Regions from separate parts of the Pseudomonas fluorescens group sp. PF-1 genome, predicted to be linked through region 3. Evidence: predicted binding sites of a transcription regulator. Region 3 holds the regulator's gene; each other region holds the start of a gene.
What was found. The regulator sigma-54, encoded in region 3, starts transcription at its own class of promoters, with help from an activator protein. The targets are predictions, from matches to a motif close to ANTGGCATNNANNTTGCTNT.
Positions count from the first base shown of each region.

Region 1: the regulator sigma-54 is predicted to act here: its motif matches at 5,788-5,807, upstream of ACX3YD_RS08245 (CmpA/NrtA family ABC transporter substrate-binding protein).
Region 2: the regulator sigma-54 is predicted to act here: its motif matches at 3,694-3,713, upstream of nirB (nitrite reductase large subunit NirB).

Region 1 covers NZ_JBTMNG010000001.1:1,724,853-1,732,433, reverse strand. Annotated here, with positions in the region: gene ACX3YD_RS08265 (sensor domain-containing diguanylate cyclase) at 1-1,372, opposite strand, end outside; gene rlmKL (bifunctional 23S rRNA (guanine(2069)-N(7))-methyltransferase RlmK/23S rRNA (guanine(2445)-N(2))-methyltransferase RlmL) at 1,514-3,784, opposite strand; gene rmf (ribosome modulation factor) at 4,315-4,530, shown strand; gene ACX3YD_RS08250 (quinone-dependent dihydroorotate dehydrogenase) at 4,678-5,697, opposite strand; gene ACX3YD_RS08245 (CmpA/NrtA family ABC transporter substrate-binding protein) at 5,927-7,138, shown strand; gene ACX3YD_RS08240 (ANTAR domain-containing response regulator) at 7,154-7,581, shown strand, end outside.
Region 2 covers NZ_JBTMNG010000002.1:2,736,353-2,743,933, forward strand. Annotated here, with positions in the region: partial or broken gene ACX3YD_RS27515 (SAM-dependent methyltransferase) at 1-247, shown strand, start outside; gene ACX3YD_RS27520 (copper chaperone PCu(A)C) at 287-778, opposite strand; gene ACX3YD_RS27525 (SCO family protein) at 778-1,383, opposite strand; gene ACX3YD_RS27530 (OprD family porin) at 2,077-3,402, shown strand; gene nirB (nitrite reductase large subunit NirB) at 3,925-6,486, shown strand; gene nirD (nitrite reductase small subunit NirD) at 6,486-6,860, shown strand; gene ilvD (dihydroxy-acid dehydratase) at 6,909-7,581, opposite strand, start outside.
Region 3 covers NZ_JBTMNG010000002.1:1,279,988-1,287,568, reverse strand. Annotated here, with positions in the region: gene ACX3YD_RS20485 (KpsF/GutQ family sugar-phosphate isomerase) at 1-315, shown strand, start outside; gene ACX3YD_RS20480 (KdsC family phosphatase) at 315-839, shown strand; gene lptC (LPS export ABC transporter periplasmic protein LptC) at 848-1,420, shown strand; gene lptA (lipopolysaccharide transport periplasmic protein LptA) at 1,407-1,955, shown strand; gene lptB (LPS export ABC transporter ATP-binding protein) at 1,955-2,680, shown strand; gene ACX3YD_RS20460 (RNA polymerase factor sigma-54) at 2,865-4,358, shown strand; gene hpf (ribosome hibernation-promoting factor, HPF/YfiA family) at 4,433-4,741, shown strand; gene ptsN (PTS IIA-like nitrogen regulatory protein PtsN) at 4,754-5,218, shown strand; gene rapZ (RNase adapter RapZ) at 5,221-6,078, shown strand; gene ACX3YD_RS20440 (HPr family phosphocarrier protein) at 6,094-6,369, shown strand; gene pmbA (metalloprotease PmbA) at 6,458-7,581, opposite strand, start outside.

The sequences.
Region 1 (7,581 bases), on a different contig from region 3:
GGCCGCCCTCCACACTGCCTTCCACGCTGCCCTCGACCAGCATCGCCTGGCAGGTCGGCACCGGTTTGCCATAACGCGCACTCAACTCTGCCGAACGTGCAGCGAGCTCGCGGGGCAGGTGCAGGTTTTCCAGGGTCATGTGCCCCACCACTTCGGCAGCGCGGTAGCCGAGCATCTGTTCGGCGCCGGCATTGAAGGTGCTGATGACCCCACGCAAGTCCGTGGCGATGATCGCTACCTGGGTCGCGGCATTCAACACGCCGCGCAGCTGGCCGTGGGTGCCGCGTAATTCCTGCTCGCGAGCGCGCAGTTCCTCGGTCCGCTGATCGACCAGCTTCAACGCGCGCTGACGCTGACTGACCAGCACATAAAGCAAGGCACTGAGCAACACACTGAGCAAACCGCCGAGCACCACCAACGAGGTCACCGACGAATGGTTGGCCTGCAGGAAGGCCTCGCTGGGCTGGATATCAACCTGATAATCATGATCAGCCAGGCGCACCAGGCGAGTCGACGACAGTTCACTGAGGGCCGGTGCATTGGGTGACTCAAACAGCACTTCGTGCTGATCGTCTGTGGATAAGTCGAGAATGCGTACCGAGAGATAGTCACGCCCGGCCTCTGGCAACCCGTCGGCCAGCAACTGGCGCATGCTGATCACCGCCATGACATAACCAAAGGGTTTGTTCTTCGCTGCATCGGGGTCATCGCGCGACATGACAGGCGCGACCAGCAGCACGCCCCGCGCATAAGCCGGCTCGATACTGACCAGATGCATCGGTTGCGACACAGCCATGCCCCGATGCTGGTCGGCCCGTTCCAGGGTTGCGCGCCGCAAGGGCTGGGCCAGCAAGTCGTAGCCAAGCGGCGACCCAAGTTTGCTTTGTGTCTGGCTGTACAGTACCGGCACGTACTCATCACGCTCGCCGGCCAGTTGCAGTTGGCCGTCGGCGGTGAGCTCACGCACTGTGAAATTCGTCAGGCCCTCATCCCGCACCCGACGCTCGAACGCCGCCCGCTGATCGCCACTGATGCGTTCGGCGAACGAATAGGCTTGGGTACGGCGTAACAGAGGCTGTGTATAGCCGTTGAATTCTTCACGGGAGATTGCATCGGAATTGGCAAAGAACCGGCGCAGGCCATCGAGGCGCTGCTCCTGGTCTTCAAAACGTTCTTCGATACGGCTGTAACGCTCACTGGCCAGCAGTTGGAAACGTTGCCGCAGTTGATGGTGAAACAGGTTCAGGGTCGACCAGGCGAGCAACCCGGTGAGGACCCCGCCGACGAGCAATACCAGCAGCGCGACCAGCCAGGCCGACACGTCTTCGCTGATAAAACCCAGGATCTTTGGGCGCACGGCGTGCAACGACATAAACGCAACTCAAAACGCCAGGTGCAGGAAAGCCCTTTGGCCGTGAGAGGAGTTATAGCTATTAGCCACTAATTTGACCAGTGCGGAAGGAATCCAAGAGCCTTTAAAAATCAAGGCTCTGTGGATCCAATCTTCCCGGTGTCAGCGGGCCGTGATTTTCCAGGCACGATGGATCTTGCCGTTACGGGCAAAATCCGGATCGATGGTCTGGGCGGTGATTTCCTCGACCGCATAACGCTCGCTGAGGTTGGGTTCCAGCTCGAACTTGCGGAAGTTGTTGGAGAAGTACAGCACCCCGCCTGCCGCCAGACGTGCCATGGCCAGGTCAATCAACTGCACCTGGTCACGTTGCACGTCGAAGATCCCTTCCATGCGCTTGGAGTTGGAGAAGGTCGGCGGGTCGATGAAGATCAGGTCGTACTCTTCGCGAGCATTTTCCAGCCAGGCCATCACATCGCCCTGCTCCAGGCGGTTCTTGTCGGAAAAACCGTTCAGCGACAGGTTGCGGCGCGCCCAGTCCAGATAGGTTTTCGACAGATCAACGCTGGTGGTGCTGCGCGCGCCGCCCTTGGCCGCATGAACACTGGCCGTCGCGGTGTAGCAGAACAGGTTGAGGAAGCGCTTGCCGGCGGCCTCTTTCTGAATGCGCATGCGCATCGGCCGGTGATCGAGGAACAGGCCGGTGTCGAGGTAATCGGTCAGGTTCACCAGCAGCTTCACACCGCCTTCATTGACCTCGACGAACTTGCCCTGCGCAGCCTGACGTTCGTACTGTTTGGTGCCGCTCTGACGCTCGCGACGCTTGACCACCACGCGACTCTTGTCGATGTTCAAGGCCTGCGGAATCGCCGCCAGGGCATCGAACATGCGCGCCGACGCCTTTTCCGGGTCGATGGATTTCGGCGCGGCGTATTCCTGAACGTGGACCCAATCGTGATACAGGTCGATGGCCATGGAGTATTCCGGCATGTCGGCATCGTAGACGCGGTAGCAATCGATGCCCTCACGCTTGACCCACTTGCCCAGCGCCTTGAGGTTTTTTTGCAGGCGGTTGGCAAACATCTGCCCGCCTTCGCTCAGGCGTGGCTGCTCGATCACCGGCGCCGGTGCCGGCGCCGGTTTGATCGGATTGCCGTTTTTGTTGTACTTGCGCTCTTGCGGCTCGGTCGGTGCCTGATCGTAGACCGCTTGCTCACGCTCGGCCTGACGCTGTTCCGGAGTGCGGCGCTCGCCGGTGACGAACTGGTCCGGCAGCACCTTGATCAGCAGCAGTTTGCATGGCAAGGCGCCGTTCCAGAACGAATACTGCTTGTGGCTGCGGATGCCCATGCGCTTGCCCAGGTCCGGCGCGCCGGTGAACACGGCCGCTTCCCAGTTCAGGCAAGCCTGACGCAGGCGTTCGCCGAGGTTCTGGTAGAGGTAGAGCAGGCTCGCCTCGTCGCCCAGACGCTCGCCGTACGGTGGGTTGCAGATCACCAGGCCTTTCTGGTTCTGGTCCGGGCGCGGCTCGAAGGTCGCGACTTCGCCCTGGTAGATCTTGATCCACTCGCTCAGGCCGGCACGCTCGACGTTGTTGCGGCCCGGCTGAATCAGGCGCGGGTCGGCTTCGTAACCGCGAATCCACAGCGGTGGCTTGGCCAGACCGGCCGCCGCACGCTCGACGGCTTCTTCATGCAGTTTTTTCCACAACGCCGGCACGTGGCCGAGCCACGCGGTGAAGCCCCACTGCTCGCGGCGCAGGTTCGGCGCCATGTCGGCGGCGATCATTGCCGCTTCGACAAGGAATGTACCGACACCGCACATTGGGTCCGCCAACGCGCCGCCTTCGGCCGCGATGCGTGGCCAGCCGGAACGGATCAGGATGGCGGCCGCAAGGTTTTCCTTCAGCGGCGCCGCGCCCTGCTGCAGGCGGTAGCCGCGCTGGTGCAGGCTGTGGCCGGACAGGTCGAGGGAGAGGATCGCTTCGCCACGGTCCAGGCGCAGGTGGATGCGCAGGTCCGGGTTGAGCTTGTCGATGGACGGGCGATCACCCTGCGGAGTGCGCAGTTTGTCGACGATGGCGTCCTTGACCTTCAAGGCACCGAAGTGAGTGTTGTCGATGCCCGAGCCGTGACCGCTGAACTCGACGGCCAGGGTGCCGTCGTTGAGCATGTGGTCTTGCCACTCGATATCGAGCACGCCGTGATAGAGGTCTTCGGCGTCCTTCATCGGGAAACGCTTGAGCACCAGCAGCACGCGGTTCGCCAGGCGCGACCACAGGCACAGGCGATAAGCGGTTTCCATGGTGGCCATGCCGCGCACGGCAGAGGTGTGCTCACGAGCGTCCTCAAGGCCAAGCCCGACGGCTTCCTCGATGAGCAGGCCTTCAAGGCCTTTGGGGCAAGTGAGGAAGAGTTCGAAACGATCGGACATGGGAGTTCCAGAGCCTTTAGCTGAGTGAGCCGGCAACGCATTGCCGGCCCGGTTTTCAATCAGGCGCTTTTCTCGAAGAGCGCCCGCGTGGCACGAAGGTGTGCCATTCCACCCCTGCTGCTCGGGTTAAATGAGCTTAGATGCAAGGACAGATAAAAAAGTTGATGCAACAAAATGTCACAAGTCGACCCTTCGTCGAATAATCCCGCACTGCAACGCGAGACATTCTCACCAAAGGACTAACCCCGGCATCCTGCGGGGGGCCGATCATACAGGGCTTTGGTCAATAAATACGCCACGAACATCGTGTTACTTATGGCCATAGCATCTTTATCGTTACGTCCTTATGACAAAACGATCATTCCCTCGATGTGACGCATTGGTTAGAACTCAACTCAGGTTGGCGCCGCAACGACGCCAACACCTTGGCTCGCCACGCCGGCAGCGAGCCCCCAACGGCAGAGTTTTTCTGCCTGACCTCGATTGAGGTCGACGCGATGAAAACAGTCAACAAGTGAGGGCTACACCCTATGAGAAGACTTAAGCGTGATCCGTTGGAAAGAGCGTTTTTGCGCGGATATCAATATGGCGTTGGTGGCAAATCCCGTGAGCTTTGCCCATTTACTCTACCGTCGGTACGCCAAGCCTGGATCAACGGCTGGCGAGAAGGACGCGGCGACAACTGGGACGGTATGACCGGCACTGCGGGAATCCACAGACTCAACGAACTTCACGCCGTCGGCTAATACAGGGCACACACTCCGACACGAAAATCTGATTACGCAACCCATTAACCACGCACGTCCCATCCGGACGGCGGGCTCCGGCCCAGGGGCTCCTTAAAGGAGCCCTTTTTTATGTCGGTTCAAAACTCATCGGCATACCCACAGGGATTAACGCAGGGCTGCGATGGCGTCTACCGACTCACGAATCAGTGCCGGCCCTTTATAGATGAAGCCCGAGTAAATCTGCACCAGGCTCGCCCCTGCGGTGATTTTTTCCGCCGCGTGCTTGCCTTCGGTGATGCCGCCCGCCGCGATGATCGGCAAGCGACCACCCAATTCGGCCGCCAGTACTTTCACGGTGTGGGTGCTCTTGTCGCGAACCGGTGCACCGGACAAACCACCCGCCTCGTCACCATGCTCCATGCCTTCGACGCCTATGCGGCTCAAGGTGGTGTTGGTGGCGATGACCGCGTCCATCCCGGTATCGATCAACGCTTGCGCGACCTGCGCGGTTTCTTCGTCGCTCATGTCCGGCGCGATCTTGATCGCCAGGGGCACGTGTTTGCCGTGGCGCAGCGCCAGTTCCGCGCGGCGCGTGGCCAGGTCGGCCAGCAGTTGCTTGAGCGAGTCACCGAATTGCAGGCTGCGCAGCCCCGGCGTGTTCGGCGAGCTGACGTTGACCGTCACATAGCTGGCATGGGCGTAAACCTTGTCCAGGCAAATCAGGTAATCGTCGACCGCGCGCTCGACCGGAGTATCGAAGTTCTTGCCGATGTTGATGCCCAGCACACCTTTGTACTTGGACGCAGCAACGCGGGCCAGCAGGTGATCGACGCCGAGGTTGTTGAAGCCCATGCGATTGATGATCGCCTCGGCTTCCGGCAGGCGGAACAGGCGTGGCTTCGGGTTACCCGGTTGTGGACGCGGGGTGACGGTGCCGATTTCAACAAAGCCAAAACCCAGCTGAGCAAAACCGTCGATGGCCGCGCCGTTCTTGTCCAGACCGGCCGCCAGTCCCACCGGGTTCGGAAAGTCCAGGCCCATGACCGTCACCGGCACCTTCGCCGGGGCCTTGCACAACAAGCCGTTGAGCCCCAGACGCCCGCCCGCGCCGATCAGGTCCAGGGACAGATCGTGGGAGGTTTCCGGGGAAAGTTTGAACAACAGCTGACGGGCCAGGGTGTACATGGGCGGGTTTGACTCTGGGCTATGAAAAGTGGCGGCGATTATAGCCGGGCAAGCGGCCCGCAGGCGAGGCGCGCGATTCAATCAACGGACGATGGCATATGCCTTGCACCGATCCTGACATCAGCACCCATGCCAACGGCGGGATGAGTGCCAGGACAATGGCGTCGTCATCCGCCCTTGCGCGTGCAAGGACGCGGGACGACGCTTTTTTTTGCAAGGTGAAGACGCGATGAACGAACCATCAGCCGGCCCGCTGGCCTGGGTCAATGGCAGCGATGCCCCGGAAAAGTCCGAAATCAACCTCGGCTTCATGGCCCTGAGCGACTGCGCGTCAGTCGTCGTCGCCGCCACCCAGGGCTTCGCCCAGCCCTATGGCCTGACCTTGAACCTCAAGCGCCAGTCATCCTGGGCCAACCTGCGGGACAAACTGGTCAGCGGTGAACTCGATGCCGCCCATAGCCTCTACGGCCTGATCTACGCCGTGCACCTGGGCATCGGCGGAGTGGCGCCAACAGACATGGGCGTACTGATGGGGCTGAACCAGAACGGCCAGAGCATCAACCTCTCCCACGGCCTGCAAGCGCTGGGTGTGACCAGTCCTGAAGCACTGGACCGGCACGTGCACCAAAGTCGCCCAAAACTCACCTTCGCCCAGACCTTCCCCACCGGCACCCACGCCATGTGGCTGTATTACTGGCTCGCCAGCCAGGGCATTCACCCGTTGCAGGACGTCGAGAGCGTAGTGGTGCCGCCGCCGCAAATGGTTGCGCACCTGCAAGCGGGACGGATCGACGGTTTCTGCGTCGGCGAGCCCTGGTCGGCCAGCGCGGTGCAACAGAACCTTGGATTCACCATGGCGACCACCCAGACCATCTGGCCCGATCACCCGGAAAAAGTCCTGGGCTGCACCCGCGCGTTCGTCGAGCAATACCCGAACACCGCCCGCGCATTGGTGATGGCGATTCTGCAGGCGAGTCGTTTTATCGAAGAAAGCACTGAAAATCGTCGCAGCACCGCGCAATTGCTCAGTGCCGCGCAATACCTCGATGCGCCGCTCGAATGCATCGAGCCGCGTTTGCTGGGCGACTACGACGACGGTCTCGGCAATCGCTGGCAGGATCCGCACGCCCTGCGCTTCCACGGTGGGGGCGAGGTCAATCTGCCGTACCTGTCCGATGGCATGTGGTTCATGACCCAGTTCCGTCGCTGGGGCCTGTTGCGCGACGATCCGGACTACCTGGCGGTGGCCCGCCAGGTGCAACAACTGGACCTGTATCGTGAGGCCGCCAGCGCCGTCGGCGTCGCCGCACTGGGTAACGAGATGCGCAGCAGCCAGTTGATCGACGGCAAGGTCTGGGACGGCTCGGACCCTGCCGGTTATGCCCGCAGTTTCAAGCTGCACGCCATGAGCAATAGCTCGCATCGATTAGCCAACCGCTGACAGGAGACTGCGAACATGTTGCGTATTCTGCTGATCAACGACACCGCAAAAAAAGTCGGACGCCTGAAGGCGGCACTGACCGAGGCCGGCTTCGAGGTAATCGACGAATCAGGATTGACCATCGACCTGCCCGGGCGCGTCGAAACGGTGCGTCCGGATGTGATTCTGATCGATACCGAGTCACCGGGCCGCGATGTGATGGAGCAAGTGGTGCTGGTCAGTCGCGACCAACCACGCCCGATCGTGATGTTCACCGACGAACACGACCCGGATGTGATGCGCCAGGCGATCAAGTCCGGGGTCAGTGCCTACATCGTCGAAGGCATTCACGCGCAACGCCTGCAGCCGATTCTCGACGTGGCCATGGCGCGCTTCGAAAGCGACCAGGCCCTGCGCGCGCAACTGCACGCCCGCGACCAGCAGCTCGCCGAGCGCAAGCGCAT
Region 2 (7,581 bases), 1.5 Mb from region 3:
CGAAAGGGAGGGCTCGCTGTGGCGCAGCACTGTGCGCTGGTCAACCCTGGAAGGATTGCTGTTCGCCCATTCGGCGTACCCGACGACCCAGACCGACTCGGTGTTTTTCGGTCCCGACAGCTACCGCTTTGCCCGGTTGATCGAAGCGCATTTGCAGCAGTGTTTCGAGCCTGTGCGGCGCGTGGTGGACATCGGTTGTGGTGCCGGCGTCGGCGCGTTGATCGTCGCCCGCGCCCGACGCGAGGCGTGACCATGAGCCGCCTCGGGGGGTGAGGCGGTCAGCAGATCAATGCATCTTGCTGTGGTCCATCATCTTGTTGTGATCCATGGTGCCCAGCGCCCTGGCTTCAGCTTCGACGTTGATCGTTTCTTTCTCGCCCTTGGCGTTTTCCACGACCAGGGTCAGCGGCACTTTGCTGCCTTCCTGAACCTGGGCATTCAAGTCCATCAACATGACGTGGTAGCCGCCCGGATCGAGGCTCACCGGTTTGCCGGCCGGCAGCTCGACGGACTCGACCTGACCCATTTTCATCACGTCGTCTTTCATGCTCATCTGGTGGATTTGCACGGTCTTGGCGACGGGCGACTGTACGCTCAGCAGTTTGCTGTCGGTGTCCGCCTGCAGGGTCATGAAGGCCCCGGTCGAAGGCTGGCCAGCCACCGTCGCGCGGACCCAGGCGTCGTTGACCAGGGTTTGCGCCGATGCTTGCCAGGCCATGCCGATCAGGGACAGGCCCAGGGCCAGTTGTTTAAAACGCTTTGCGTACAACGAAGTCATCAGCAGACCTCCATGACGGTGAGCAGGTCTTCTGCGCACTCTTTTGCGGTAAGGGACGCGGACAGCCCGAGGCGCAAGTTGCCTCTGGAGTCGAAGACGTAGCTGGTCGCGGTGTGGGAGAGGGTGTAGGTGTCGCCGCTCGGGACCTTTTCATAAAACACGCCGAACTCCTTGGCGGTGGCGGCGGTTTCTTCCAGGGTGCCATAGAGCGCCTCGAAGCTCGGGTCGAAGGCCTTGACGTATTTGTCGAGCATTTGCGGGGTATCGCGCTCGGGGTCCAGGGTGATGAAGATCACTTGCAGGCGTTCGCCGTCGCGGCCCATCAGTTTCTTGGCCTGGGCGGCGCGGGCCAGTGTCGTCGGGCACACCGCGGGGCACTGGGTGAAACCGAAGAAGATCATCGGCATCAGGCCACGGTAGCTGCCGAGCATCCGGGTCTCGCCCTGGGCGTCCTTGAGCTTGAAGTTACGCCCCATGATCTTGTCGCTCAGATCCTTGCCGTATTTGAACGACAGCTTGCTGCTGTCATCACAGCCGGCGAGCAGGCCAAGGCTCAGCAGGCCCATGCCTTGAAGGACTGTGCGACGGGTATACAACGTACTCATGGAAAAAAGCTTCCTGTGTCACCACTGAAAAACCACAGTGCCTGACGTATCAGGCGAAAAAAAGCGCGTGGATGTTAACAAACTGTTGCCCTGTGGCGCTCAATCGGTCGCCCGCCGGTCATGCGCCAAATGGTCGCGGCCAGCCGTTCACAACCCGGCTAATCGCGCCTTTGCGGACACGGTGCAGATGCAGCCGCGTGCGCGATTGATGGTCGGAGATCCCGATGACGACAACGACTCAATGGTTTTAACGGGCGGGCACTAGCCGATGGATTCGGCGTGTTCGTCTACTTCTTTTTTGCGGTGCCTTCAGTGTTGGACATTTGAGTCAAGCTCAAATGCCGGGGTGTGTTCGGCTATATAACGAGCCCGCTCTAAGCGAGATAAGGTATCTGTTTGTATAAGCCCGAATTGTTGCAGGAATTGATAATTACTTTCACGGGAAACCGGATCAATGTTTCGGTGCGAAAGTGTTATAAGTTTTTCGCCTTAGGGCCTGCCATGTAATAAAAATAAACCGTTATAAAACGGTGTATCACTCTGCGCATTCAAAAGATTGCGACTTAGAGCCTTTTTTTCTTATCTGCCATTGACTTACGACTGTTCGCTTTTGACGGCCCGACTTCAGGGGATGCCCTGCTTTCTGCGCATTGAGAGACGAGGCAGTTCTATTAAAAAACAGGGGAACGAACAATGTCTTTGAAGTGGAATTTGGTGGCGCTGGCTGTTTCACTGGGTGTTAGTCAACTAGCGTCGGCCGCTGGTGTGGAAGACCAAGCGACTGCCAAGGGGTTTGTTGAAGGCAGCAGTTTGAACCTCCTACTTCGCAACTTTTATTTTGATCGTGACGGTAAAAATACGGCGGGCGACAAACAGGACTGGTTGCAAGTGACACAAGGCAACTTCACTTCCGGCTTCACCCAAGGCACCGTCGGCTTTGGTGTGGATGCTTACGGGTATTGGGGGGTGAAGCTGGACGGTGGCAAAGGCAATGCGGATTCCGGCAACTTGCCGGTCGACAGCAACGGCCGGCCGAAGGATGATTTCAGCAGCGCAGGCGCGTCGATCAAGGCCCGGTTCTCCAAGACTGAACTGCACTATGGCAACTTGCAGCCCAACAACCCGGTCCTGGCCACGGCGGGTACGCGCGCCACGCCTCAAACGGCGACCGGTTTCAACCTGTTGAGCAGCGAAATCGAAGGGTTGAACCTCGACGCCGGGCACTTCACCGCCAGTAACGGTTCGACCACAACCAACAATAGCCATGACCTGTATGCCGGTTATGCAAACGTGGCGGCCAAGAGTATTGACTACCTCGGCGGCAAGTACACGCTGACCGATAACTTGTCCATGAGCTTGTTTGCGTCGGACCTCAAAGACGTCTGGCACCAATACTATGGCAATGCCAACTACACGATCCCGTTCACTGCCGATCAGTCACTGAACCTGGACTTCAATATCTACCGCACCCTCGATTCCGGCCAGTCCAAAGCCGGCGCCATCGACAACACCACCTGGTCGATGGCTGCGGCGTACTCTTTCCTGAGTGCTCACACCGTTACACTGGCGTTCCAGAAAGTTCATGGCGACACGCCGTTTGACTATGTGGCCGTTGGTAATAACAAGTCGGGTGATTTGGCCGACTCCATCTTCCTGGCCAACTCGGTTCAGTACTCTGACTTTAACGGCCCTGGCGAAAAATCCTGGCAGGCCCGTTACGACCTGAACATGGCGGCCTATGGCGTGCCCGGGCTGAGCTTTATGACGCGCTACCTGAACGGCGACAATATCGACGGCACCCACATGCCGGTCGGCAGCGCCTACCAGGCCTATGGTTATGGCTCTGACGGCAAGCACCACGAAACCAACTTCGAAGCCAAATACGTGGTGCAGACCGGTCCAGCCAAAGACTTGTCGATGCGGGTGCGTCAAGCCTGGCACCGCGGTAACGCCGATCAGGCGGAAGGGGATTACAACGAAACCCGTCTGATCGTGGATTACCCGATCTCGATTTTCTAAGCGCAAGACCGCCGGTCAGGCCCGATGGGCGCACCGCGTTGACGGCCAGTTTCAGCCCTGCTGAAGCTGGCCGTTTTGTTTACATAAAGCGCTTCCCTGGATGCACTTTTAAAGCGCCGTGGCGGGCGACGTGCACCAGTGCGAGGCGATTTGTCGGGTGATTCAGCGTCACCTGTCACCCGCCGTCGGAACGCTTCCATCCTGCCGGGAACGCCTCTGACCCAACCTCGCAAGGCCATTTCCATCGCGTGATGGACCCGTTTCGCGTGTCGCGCAAAGCATCCGTCACCCACTGGCACAAAGGCTGCATTAATCCCCTCAAGTCCATCTGAAAAAGAGGGACAGCCCTCTCGGTCAACGACGATCGACTGGCCGCACAGGTCGTGGGCTACATCGGTGGATCAGGCATAGCCGTCTGGTTTCAACACCGCAAAAGAACAGGCAAAGACGCCTGGAACCGCAAGGTTTCAGGCGTTTTTTTTTGCTTTTTTTTACCGTGATTGGCTTTGGCAGGTGTCGTTTATGAATTCCAATGTAGCCACGTTGAACAAGCTGCAAACGCTGGTCGTGATCGGCAACGGCATGGTCGGACATCATTGTGTGGAACAGTTGATCGAGCGCGGAGCCCTTGATCGCTATCGCTTGCACGTCTTCAGCGAAGAGCCGATGCGCGCTTACGACCGTGTGCACCTTTCCGAATACTTCTCCGGCCGCGACGCCGAGTCGTTGGCGCTGAGCGATGCATCGTTGTACCAGACGCCCGGCGTCACCCTGCACCTGGGGGTGCCGGTGCTGGAAATCGACCGCGAGCGTCGTCAGGTCATCACCGCGCAAGGGTGTGTCAGCTACGACAAACTGGTCCTGGCCACCGGCTCCTACCCCTTTGTGCCGCCGATTGAAGGCGCTGAAGGCGATTCGCGCCTGGTCTATCGCACCCTCGAAGACCTCGATGCCATTCGAGCGGCGGCGGGCAATGCCCGGCGCGGCGTCGTGGTCGGCGGTGGCCTGCTCGGTCTGGAAGCGGCCAACGCGCTCAAGCGCCTGGGCCTTGAAGCCCACGTCGTGGAGTTCGCCCCGCGCCTGATGCCGGTGCAACTGGACGATCTGGGTGGCCTGGCGCTCAAGGCACAAATCGAACGCCTGGGCGTCGGGGTACACCTGTCCCGCGCCACGCAATCGATCAGCGCCGGTGAGGACTACCGCTATCGGATGAATTTTGCCAACGACGAATTTCTCGAAACCGACCTGGTGGTGTTCTCCGCCGGTATTCGCGCCCAGGATGCGCTGGCTCGCCAATGTGCGCTGGAGATCGGCCCCCGCGGTGGCGTGGTGATCGACGACACCTGCTTGAGCTGCGACCCGAATATCTATGCCATCGGTGAGTGCGCATCGTGGAATGGCAGCCTGTTCGGCCTGGTCGCGCCCGGCTATCAAATGGCGCGCAGCGTCGCCGCGCGGCTGTGCGATGACGTGGCCGAGCCGTTCCAGGGCGCCGACATGTCGACCAAACTCAAACTGCTGGGCGTCGATGTCGGCTCCATCGGCGACGCCCACGCCCATACGCCGGGTGCCCGCAGCTACCAGTTCATCGACGAGACCAGCGCCGGCTACCGGCGCCTGGTGGTGGACGCCACCGGCAAGCGCGTGCTGGGTGCGGTGCTGATCGGCGACAACAGCTACTACGACACCCTGCTGCAATACATGCAGAACGCGATTGCCTTGCCGTCCGAACCGGCCGCGCTGATTCTGCCGTCGTCCGAAGGCGCGCCGACCCTGGGGCCGGGCGCCTTGCCGGAAGCGGCGACGATCTGCTCTTGCCACAACGTGACCAAGGGCGCCATCTGCTCGGCCATCGACGGCGGTTGCACCGACCTGGGTCTGCTCAAGTCACAGACCAAGGCCTGTACCGGCTGCGGCGGTTGCGCCGGTCTGCTCAAGCAAGTGTTCGAGCATGAGTTGACCGCCCGGGGCGTCAGTGTCGACAAGAGCCTGTGCGAGCACTTCGCCTACACCCGCCAGGAGCTGTATGCGCTGGTTCGGGTGGAAGGGCTCATCACCTTCGACGAACTGCTGGCCAGACATGGCCGGGGTCACACCGGTTGCGACGTGTGCAAGCCGGCCGTGGGCTCGATCCTCGCCTCGTGCTGGAACCAGCCGATCATGGACCCGTCGCTGGTGCCGTTGCAGGACACCAACGACACCTTCATGGCCAACATGCAGAAGAACGGCACCTATTCGGTGGTGCCGCGCATTCCCGGTGGCGAGATCACGGCCGACAAGCTGATTGCCATAGGCGTGGTCGCGAAGAAATACGACCTCTACACCAAGATCACCGGCGGCCAGCGCATTGACCTGTTCGGCGCCCAGTTGCATGAGTTGCCGGACATCTGGGCCGAGTTGATCGAAGCCGGTTTCGAAACCGGGCACGCCTACGGCAAATCGACCCGTACGGTGAAATCTTGCGTCGGCAGCACCTGGTGCCGCTACGGCGTGCAGGACAGTGTGCAAATGGCCCTGACCCTCGAGGATCGCTACAAGGGCCTGCGTTCGCCGCACAAGCTCAAGTTCGCCGTCTCCGGTTGCACCCGCGAGTGCGCCGAGGCGCAAAGCAAGGACGTCGGCGTGATTGCCACCGAGAAAGGCTGGAACCTCTACATCGCCGGTAACGGAGGCATGCGTCCACGTCACGCCGAGTTGTTCGCCACCGACCTGGACGACGCGACCCTGATCCGCTACATCGACCGCTTCCTGATGTTCTACATCCGCACCGCCGACAAACTGCAGCGCACCTCGGTCTGGCGCGAAAGCCTGGAGGGCGGCCTGGATTACCTCAAGGATGTGATCCTCCACGACAGCCTGGGCCTGGGCGCCGAACTGGAGTCGCAGATGCAGCTGGTGGTCAACCGCTATGAATGTGAGTGGGCCAACGCCCTCAAGGACCCGGAAAAGCTCAAGCGCTTCCGCACCTTCGTCAACGATAAACGCCCGGACCCGGACATTCACTTTGTCCAGGAACGTGGTCAACGCCGGCCGATCATGGCGGCCGAACTCAACCTGATCCCTGTTACCGAGGAGACTGTCTGATGACTCAGTCCAATACCCAACGCGTTGAAACCGGTGCGTCAGCTGTCTGGCAATCGGTGTGCAATCAGCAGGATCTGGTGAATGACTCCGGTGTGGTGGTGTGGCTGGACGGCGCGCAAGTGGCGCTGTTCTACCTGCCGGGCGTCGAGGGCAAAAACCTCTACGCCATCGACAATCACGACCCGCAATCGGGGGCCAATGTCATCGGTCGCGGCCTGGTCGGCAGCCTCAAGGGCGATCTGGTGGTGGCGTCGCCGATCTACAAGCAGCATTTCCGCCTGGAGGACGGCACCTGCCTGGAGTACCCGCAACAGCGTCTGCGGGTCTGGCCGGTGCGGTTGAATGATGGGGTCGTGGAGGTCGGGGTGGCCTGACAACACACTTTTGTGGGCGTTGCGGCGCGGCGATCCGACTTGCCAGCGTTAGAGGTATTTGTCCGTGACGGCGCCTTCAGAGGCGCTGGACACGGTCTTCGCGTATTTGGCCAACACCCCGCGTTTGTACTTCGGCTCCGGCCGCACCCAACGGCTCTTGCGTTCGGCCAGTTCGGCATCCGGCACATCGACCGTGATCTGTCGGGTTTCGGCGTCGATGGTGATGTTGTCACCGTTTTCGACCAGCGCAATCGGCCCGCCGTCAAACGCCTCGGGCGTGATATGCCCCACGACAAAACCGTGTGAGCCGCCGGAGAAACGGCCGTCGGTGATCAGCGCCACCTCCTTGCCCAATCCCTTGCCCATCACCGCCGAGGTCGGCGAGAGCATTTCGCGCATGCCCGGTCCGCCCTTGGGGCCTTCGTAACGGATCACGATCACTTCGCCAGGTTGCACTTCACCGTTGAGGATGCCCGCCAGCGCATCTTCTTCGCCGTGGTAGACCCGTGCCGTGCCTTCAAAGCGCAGGCCTTCCTTGCCGGTGATCTTGGCCACGGCACCGGTGGGCGAGAGATTGCCGTGCAGGATCACCAGGTGCGAGTCCTTCTTGACCGGTTGGTCGAAGGGCAGGATCACGTCCTGGCCGGCCGGGTAGTCGGGGACGTGCGCGAGGTTTTCGGCCAGGGTCTTGCCGGTGACGGTCAGCACATCGCCATGCAGC
Region 3 (7,581 bases):
AAGGATGCGCTGATGGAAATGACCCGCAAGGGCCTTGGCATGACAGTCATCCTCGAGGCCGACGGCAAGCTGGCCGGGATCTTCACCGACGGCGACTTGCGCCGCACCCTGGACCGCAGCGTCGACATCCATAGCGCCACGATAGATCAGGTCATGACCGTGCACGGCAAGACCGCCCGCGCCGAGATGCTCGCCGCCGAGGCCCTGAAAATCATGGAAGATCATAAAATCAACGCATTGGTCGTGGTCGACAGCGAAGACCGCCCGGTCGGCGCCTTGAACATGCACGATTTGCTGCGTGCAGGAGTAATGTAATGAGCGCGGACCTGCTGCAACGCGGCCAACACATCAAACTGGCAGTATTCGATGTCGATGGCGTCCTGACCGACGGGCGCCTGTACTTTCTCGAAGACGGCAGCGAATTCAAGACCTTCAATACCCTCGACGGCCAGGGCATCAAGATGCTGATGGCGGCCGGCGTCCAGACCGCGATCATCAGCGGCCGCAAAACCCCGGTGGTTGAGCGACGGGCGAAAAACCTTGGCATCCCGCATCTGTACCAGGGGCGCGAAGACAAACTGGTGGTGCTCGACGAGCTTCTCGGCCAACTCAACCTAAGCTATGAGCAGGTCGCTTATCTAGGCGACGACCTGCCGGACCTGCCGGTCATTCGCCGCGTCGGCCTGGGCATGGCGGTGGCCAATGCCGCAAGCTTTGTGCGTGAACACGCTCACGGAGTAACCCTGGCCCGCGGTGGCGAGGGTGCCGCCCGCGAATTCTGCGAATTGATCCTGCGCGCCCAGGGCCGTCTCGATGCGGCCAACGCCGCGTACCTGTGAGCCAAACCATGCTGAACAAAAAAATTCGCAACATTCTGGTGTTCGGTTGCATTGCGGCGATTTTCGCCGCGGTCGGCTATTGGAACATCAGCCCGGAACGCTTCCTCGACAAACCGATCGCGCATGTCGACGAAAGCGAAATCGATTATTACGCTACCAACGCCCACAGCGTGCAGTTCCTGCCTGATGGCAGGCTTCAATACGAAATGACTTCCGACAAAGTCGAGCACCTCAAAGCAAGCGAAGTCACGCTGCTGACCAACCCTGACCTGAACATGTTCCGCGGCACCGAGTTCCCGTGGCACGTCCAGAGCGAAAAAGGTGAGGTCAACCCGGACGGCACGCAGGTTGAATTGATCGATTCGGTACGCATCACGCGCTTTGATGAAAAAAACCGCAGAACCCTGATCACCACCACTCGAATGACGGTGTTCCCGCAGCAACAATATGCGCAGACCGAGCAACCCGTTAGAATCGACGGCGCTGGCGGCGTATCGACCGGTACCGGAATGAAAGCGTATTTGAAAGAAAGCAGGATACACCTGCTATCGAACGTAAGAGGACAGTATGAGGCTCGTTAAAACCCTCCCTATTTTGCTCAGTCTGGGCGCAGCACTGGGAAGCGTGAGCGCCTGGGCTCTGCCGAACGATCAAGAGCAGCCTATCCGCATTCAAGCCGACGACGCCCAACTGGACGACAAGAATGGCGTTGCCACCTACAAAGGTGACGTGATCATTACCCAGGGCTCGATGAAGGTCACCGGCAACACCGTGACCATCACCCGCACGCCGACCGGCGATATCGATGTAGTGACCTCTGTAGGCAACCTGGCCTACTTCGAACAACTGCAAACCCAGGGCGACACCAAGCCTGTCCAGGGCTGGGGAGTGACCATCCAGTACCACGCCGCGCAAAACCGCGTCGTACTGATCGATCGCGCCAAAGTCATCGACAAGGACAACAACACCACCCAGGGCGAAAAAATCGTCTACGACACCGTCAAGAAGCTTGCGAGCGCTGGCCGTGCGACAGGTAACAAGGTCACCGAAGCGCGTCCGCGCATCGACATGGTGATCCAGCCGAAGAAGAAAACCGACGAGCAAAAGGCCCAGTAATGGCAACTCTGAAAGCTCAGCATCTGGCCAAGAGCTACAAGAGCCGCCAGGTCGTCCGTGATGTCAGCCTGTCCATCGACAGCGGTCAGATCGTTGGCCTGCTAGGCCCTAACGGCGCCGGCAAGACCACCTGTTTCTACATGATCGTAGGCCTGGTACAGGCCGATCAGGGCCGCGTACTGATCGACGACCTGGACGTCAGCCACCAGCCAATGCACGGCCGCGCAAAGGCCGGTATCGGCTATCTGCCGCAAGAAGCGTCGATCTTCCGCAAACTCTCGGTCGCCGACAACATCATGGCGATCCTGGAGACCCGCAAGGAACTCGACAAGGCCGGTCGCCGCAAGGAGCTGGAAAGCCTGCTGCAGGAATTCCACATCAGCCACATCCGCGACAACCTCGGCATGAGCCTGTCCGGTGGCGAACGCCGCCGTGTGGAAATCGCCCGGGCATTGGCCACCAACCCGAAATTCATCCTCCTCGACGAGCCCTTCGCCGGCGTGGACCCGATTTCGGTAGGCGACATCAAACAGATCATCCATCACCTCAAGGCCAAGGGCATTGGCGTGCTGATCACCGACCACAACGTCCGTGACACCCTCGACATCTGTGAAACCGCCTACATCGTCAACGATGGCCAATTGATCGCCGAAGGCGACGCTGCAACCATCCTGGCCAACGATCTGGTCAAGGAAGTGTATTTGGGCCATGAGTTCCGCCTGTAAGCACCGAGGTGTCTGGCTAGTCGACCGAGCGCTTGTCTCGATAAAAAATCAACACTTTTTTATTGTTACAGCGCTCTAGGCAAACACTTCAGTTTCAGGCATATAATTTGCTTATGTTTGGCGCTCCGGCGCCCTGTAGTGGATGGCGCATGTGCGCCGGCGAATAAGGTGTTTAGCCCCTGCCATGAAACCATCGCTAGTCTTAAGAATGGGCCAGCAGCTGACGATGACACCGCAGCTGCAACAGGCCATCCGCCTGCTCCAATTGTCGACCCTGGACCTGCAACAGGAAATCCAGGAGGCCCTGGAGTCCAATCCGATGCTCGAACGCCAGGAAGAAGGCGACGACTTCGATAACAGCGACCCCTTGGCCGACAACGCCGAACAGAAACCCAACCCCGACATTCAGGAACCCTCCTACCAGGAAAGCGCACCGACGGTTGATAACCTCGAGGAAGGCGACTGGAACGAGCGTATCCCCAACGAACTGCCCGTCGATACCGCCTGGGAAGACGTTTACCAGACCAGCGCCAGCAGTCTGCCGAGCAACGATGACGACGAGTGGGATTTCACCACCCGCACATCGGCCGGTGAAAGCCTGCAAAGCCATTTGCTGTGGCAATTGAACCTGGCGCCCATGTCCGACACCGATCGCCTGATCGCCGTGACCCTGATCGATTGCATCAACAATCAGGGCTACCTGGACGAGACGCTCGAGGAGATACTCGAAGCCTTCGACCCGGAGCTGGACATCGAGCTGGACGAAATCGAAGCCGTCCTGCACCGCATCCAGCAATTCGAACCCGCCGGAATCGGCGCCCGCAACCTGGGCGAATGCCTGCTGCTGCAATTACGCCAGATGCCGGCCAAAACCCCTTGGCTCGCCGAAGCAAAGCGCCTGGTCATCGACTACATCGACTTGCTCGGCAGCCGCGATTACAGCCAGCTGATGCGCCGCATGAAGCTCAAGGAAGATGAGCTGCGCCAGGTGATCGAACTGGTTCAAAGCCTTAATCCGCGCCCGGGCTCTCAAATCGAATCCACTGAAGCCGAATACGTGGTTCCCGACGTGATCGTGCGCAAGGACAACGAACGCTGGCTGGTGGAACTCAACCAGGAATCGGTACCGCGTCTTCGGGTCAACGCCCAGTACGCCGGTTTCGTGCGTCGCGCCGACACCAGCGCCGACAACACGTTCATGCGCAATCAGTTGCAGGAAGCCCGCTGGTTCATCAAGAGCCTGCAAAGCCGCAATGAAACCCTGATGAAAGTTGCCACCCAGATTGTCGAGCATCAGCGCGGCTTCCTGGAGTACGGCGACGAAGCCATGAAACCGTTGGTCCTGCATGACATCGCCGAGGCGGTTGGCATGCACGAGTCGACAATTTCACGGGTGACCACACAGAAATTCATGCATACCCCTCGGGGCATATATGAACTGAAGTACTTTTTCTCCAGCCATGTCAGCACCTCCGAAGGCGGCGAATGCTCGTCCACGGCGATCCGCGCGATCATCAAAAAACTGGTTGCCGCGGAAAATCAGAAAAAGCCGTTGAGTGACAGCAAGATCGCTGGTTTACTGGAGGCACAAGGCATTCAGGTGGCTCGCCGCACCGTCGCCAAGTACCGCGAATCCCTTGGGATCGCGCCTTCGAGCGAACGCAAGCGGTTGATGTAGAGCCACGCCACAGCGTTCCAGTGGTAGGTCATTTGATCTACCGCTTTATGCACTGGCAACGAAGGAGAAGCTGTATGCAAGTCAACATCAGTGGACACCAACTGGAAGTGACCGAACCTCTTCGCACCTACATCGGCGAAAAACTCCAACGGTTAGAGAGGCACTTCGACAAGATCACCAACGTACAGGTCACGATGACCGTCGAAAAGTTGAAGCAGAAAATCGAAGCCACGCTGCATATTCCCGGCAATGAAGTGGTCGCGAACGCGGAACATACCGATATGTACGCGGCGATCGACGCACTGACCGACAAGCTGGATAAACAACTCAAAAAGCATAAGGAAAAGACCCAGAGCCTCCTCCAGGGCGCTACCGGTCGTTAACACCCCCAACCCATGATCCGACTTGAAAGCATCCTGACCCCCGGCCGTTCACTTGTGAACGTGCCGGGCGGCAGTAAAAAGAAAGCCCTCGAACAAATTGCCAACCTGATCGCCCGGGAAGTGCCGGATCTGGAGATGCAAGATGTCTTCGAGGCGTTGATTGCCCGTGAAAAACTCGGCTCGACGGGTTTTGGCAACGGCATCGCCATTCCCCACTGTCGCCTGAAGGGCTGCTCTTCACCCATCAGTGCCCTGATGCACCTCGATGCCCCCATAGATTTCGACGCCATCGACGGCGCACCGGTTGACCTGTTGTTCGTTCTACTGGTCCCGCAAGCCGCTACCGATGCGCACCTGGAACTTTTGCGCCAAATTGCCAGCATGCTCGACCGCAAGGAAGTGCGCGAAAAACTGCGCAGCGCCCCGAGCAATGAAGCCTTGTATCAGGTTGTCCTGGACGAGCAAAACGGTCAGTAATCATGCGCTTGATCATCGTCAGTGGCCGCTCCGGCTCAGGTAAAAGCACCGCCCTTGATGTACTCGAGGACAGTGGCTACTACTGCATCGACAACCTTCCCGCCGGGTTGCTGCCGGAACTCGCCGAACGCGCATTGATCCACACCGAACTGGCACAGCCGCTGGTGGCCGTGTCCATTGATGCACGCAACCTGCCAAGTCACTTGTCGCGATTCCCCGAATTGCTCGAAGAAGTCCGCAGCCGGCATATCCAGTGCGATGTTCTGTACCTGGATGCCGACGAAGAAACCTTGCTCAAGCGTTTTTCGGAAACCCGTCGTCGTCACCCGCTGAGCAGTGCCAATCGTTCGCTGGCTGAAGCGATCAACGATGAAACCAGCCTGCTCGGCCCCATAGCCGACCTTGCCGATCTCAAAGTCAACACCACCAACCTCAACCTGTATCAGCTACGGGATACGATCAAGCTGCGCCTGTTGAACCAGCCGGAACCCGGTACAGCCTTCCTGGTGGAGTCCTTTGGTTTCAAGCGTGGCATGCCCGTGGATGCCGACCTGGTATTCGACGTGCGCTGCCTGCCCAATCCCTACTGGAAACCCGAGCTTCGGGCGCAGTCCGGGCTTGATCAACCGGTTGCCGAGTACCTGGCAGCCCAGCCGGACGTGGAAGAGATGTTCCAGGACATTTCCACATATCTGCTCAAATGGTTGCCCCGCTTTGCCGCCAGCAACCGCGCCTATGTCACCATTGCCATCGGCTGCACGGGCGGACATCACCGCTCCGTCTACCTGACCGAACGCTTGGGCAAGACGCTGCAACAATCCCTGAAGAACGTCCAGGTCCGCCACCGCGACCTCAGCTAAAGGATTCACACCGCGATGCCTGCTCTGGAAATCGAAATCATCAACAAGCTGGGCCTGCACGCCCGTGCTTCTGCAAAATTCGTCGGAGTCGCCGGTGAATTCAAGGACTGCACGATCAGAGTCGGACGCACTCCGGAATCTACGGTCGACGGCAAAAGCATCATGGCAATGATGATGCTCGCGGCTGGCAAGGGCACCAAAATCTACATCAACACCGAAGGCGAAGACGCGCAAAAGGCGCTGGATGCGTTGAAAGACCTGATCAACCGCTATTTCGACGAAGGCGAGTAAACGCGTATCGAGGCCAAACCCGCTCGATAGCCCACAAAAAAAGGCGCACCACCCATCAGGTGGTGCGCCTTTTTTGTGACAGGGGAGTTTAGCTGCCCGCCACCGTCATCCGCTCGATCAGTACCGACCCCGTACGGATATTGCTGCGCAGTTCCAGGTCATTACCCACGGCAACGATCTGCTTGAACATGTCACGCATGTTACCGGCGATGGTCACTTCCTGGACCGCGAACTGGATTTCACCGTTCTCGACCCAATAACCCGCAGCGCCACGGGAGTAGTCGCCCGTGACCATATTCAGGCCCTGCCCCATCAATTCGGTCACCAGCAGGCCACGCCCCATGCGACGCAGCAAGGCCGCCTGATCTTCATCACCATGGGTGACGAACAGGTTATGCACGCCTCCGGCATTCGCGGTGCTCGGCATGCCGAGCTTGCGACCGGAGTAAGTACCGAGGATGTAGGACACCAGCTCGCCCTTTTCAACGAACGGCTTCGCGTAAGTCGCCAGACCATCGCCATCGAAGGCCGCGCTGCCCAAGGCACGCATCAAATGCGGACGCTCATCGATGGTCAGCCATTCAGGAAACAGCTTCTGACCCAGGGTGCCTTCAAGGAACGATGACTTGCGATACAGGCTGCCGCCGGAAATCGCCGACAGGAAGCTGCCGAACAAACCACCGGCCAACTCGGCGGAAAACAGCACCGGCACTTCGCAGGTTGGCACCGGACGCGCGCCGAGACGGCTTGCCGCCCGTTGTGCGGCACGCTGGCCAATGCTCACCGGATCAGCCAGCAAATTGCCCTGGCGATTCACGTCATACCAATAATCGCGCTGCATCTGACCATCGGCCTCGGCGATCATCACGCAGCTCAGGCTGTGCCGGGTCGACGCATAACCGCCGATAAAACCGTGGCTGTTGCCATAGACACGGCAGCCTTGATGAGTGCTCAGCGTAGTGCCATCGGCATTCTTGATCCGGCTGTCGGCAGCAAATGCGGCCGCTTCACAGGTCAGCGCCTGCTCGATTGCCTGCTCCGGCGTGATATCCCATGGGTGGAACAGGTCGAAATCCTGAACGTCACGCGCCATCAGAGCAGCATCCGCCAGACCCGACGCTTCGTCTTCCGAGGTGTGTTTGGCAATGGCCAAGGCGGCGGCTACGGTCTCACGAATCGCCTCTGGACCGCTGGCCGAGGTGCTGGCCGAAC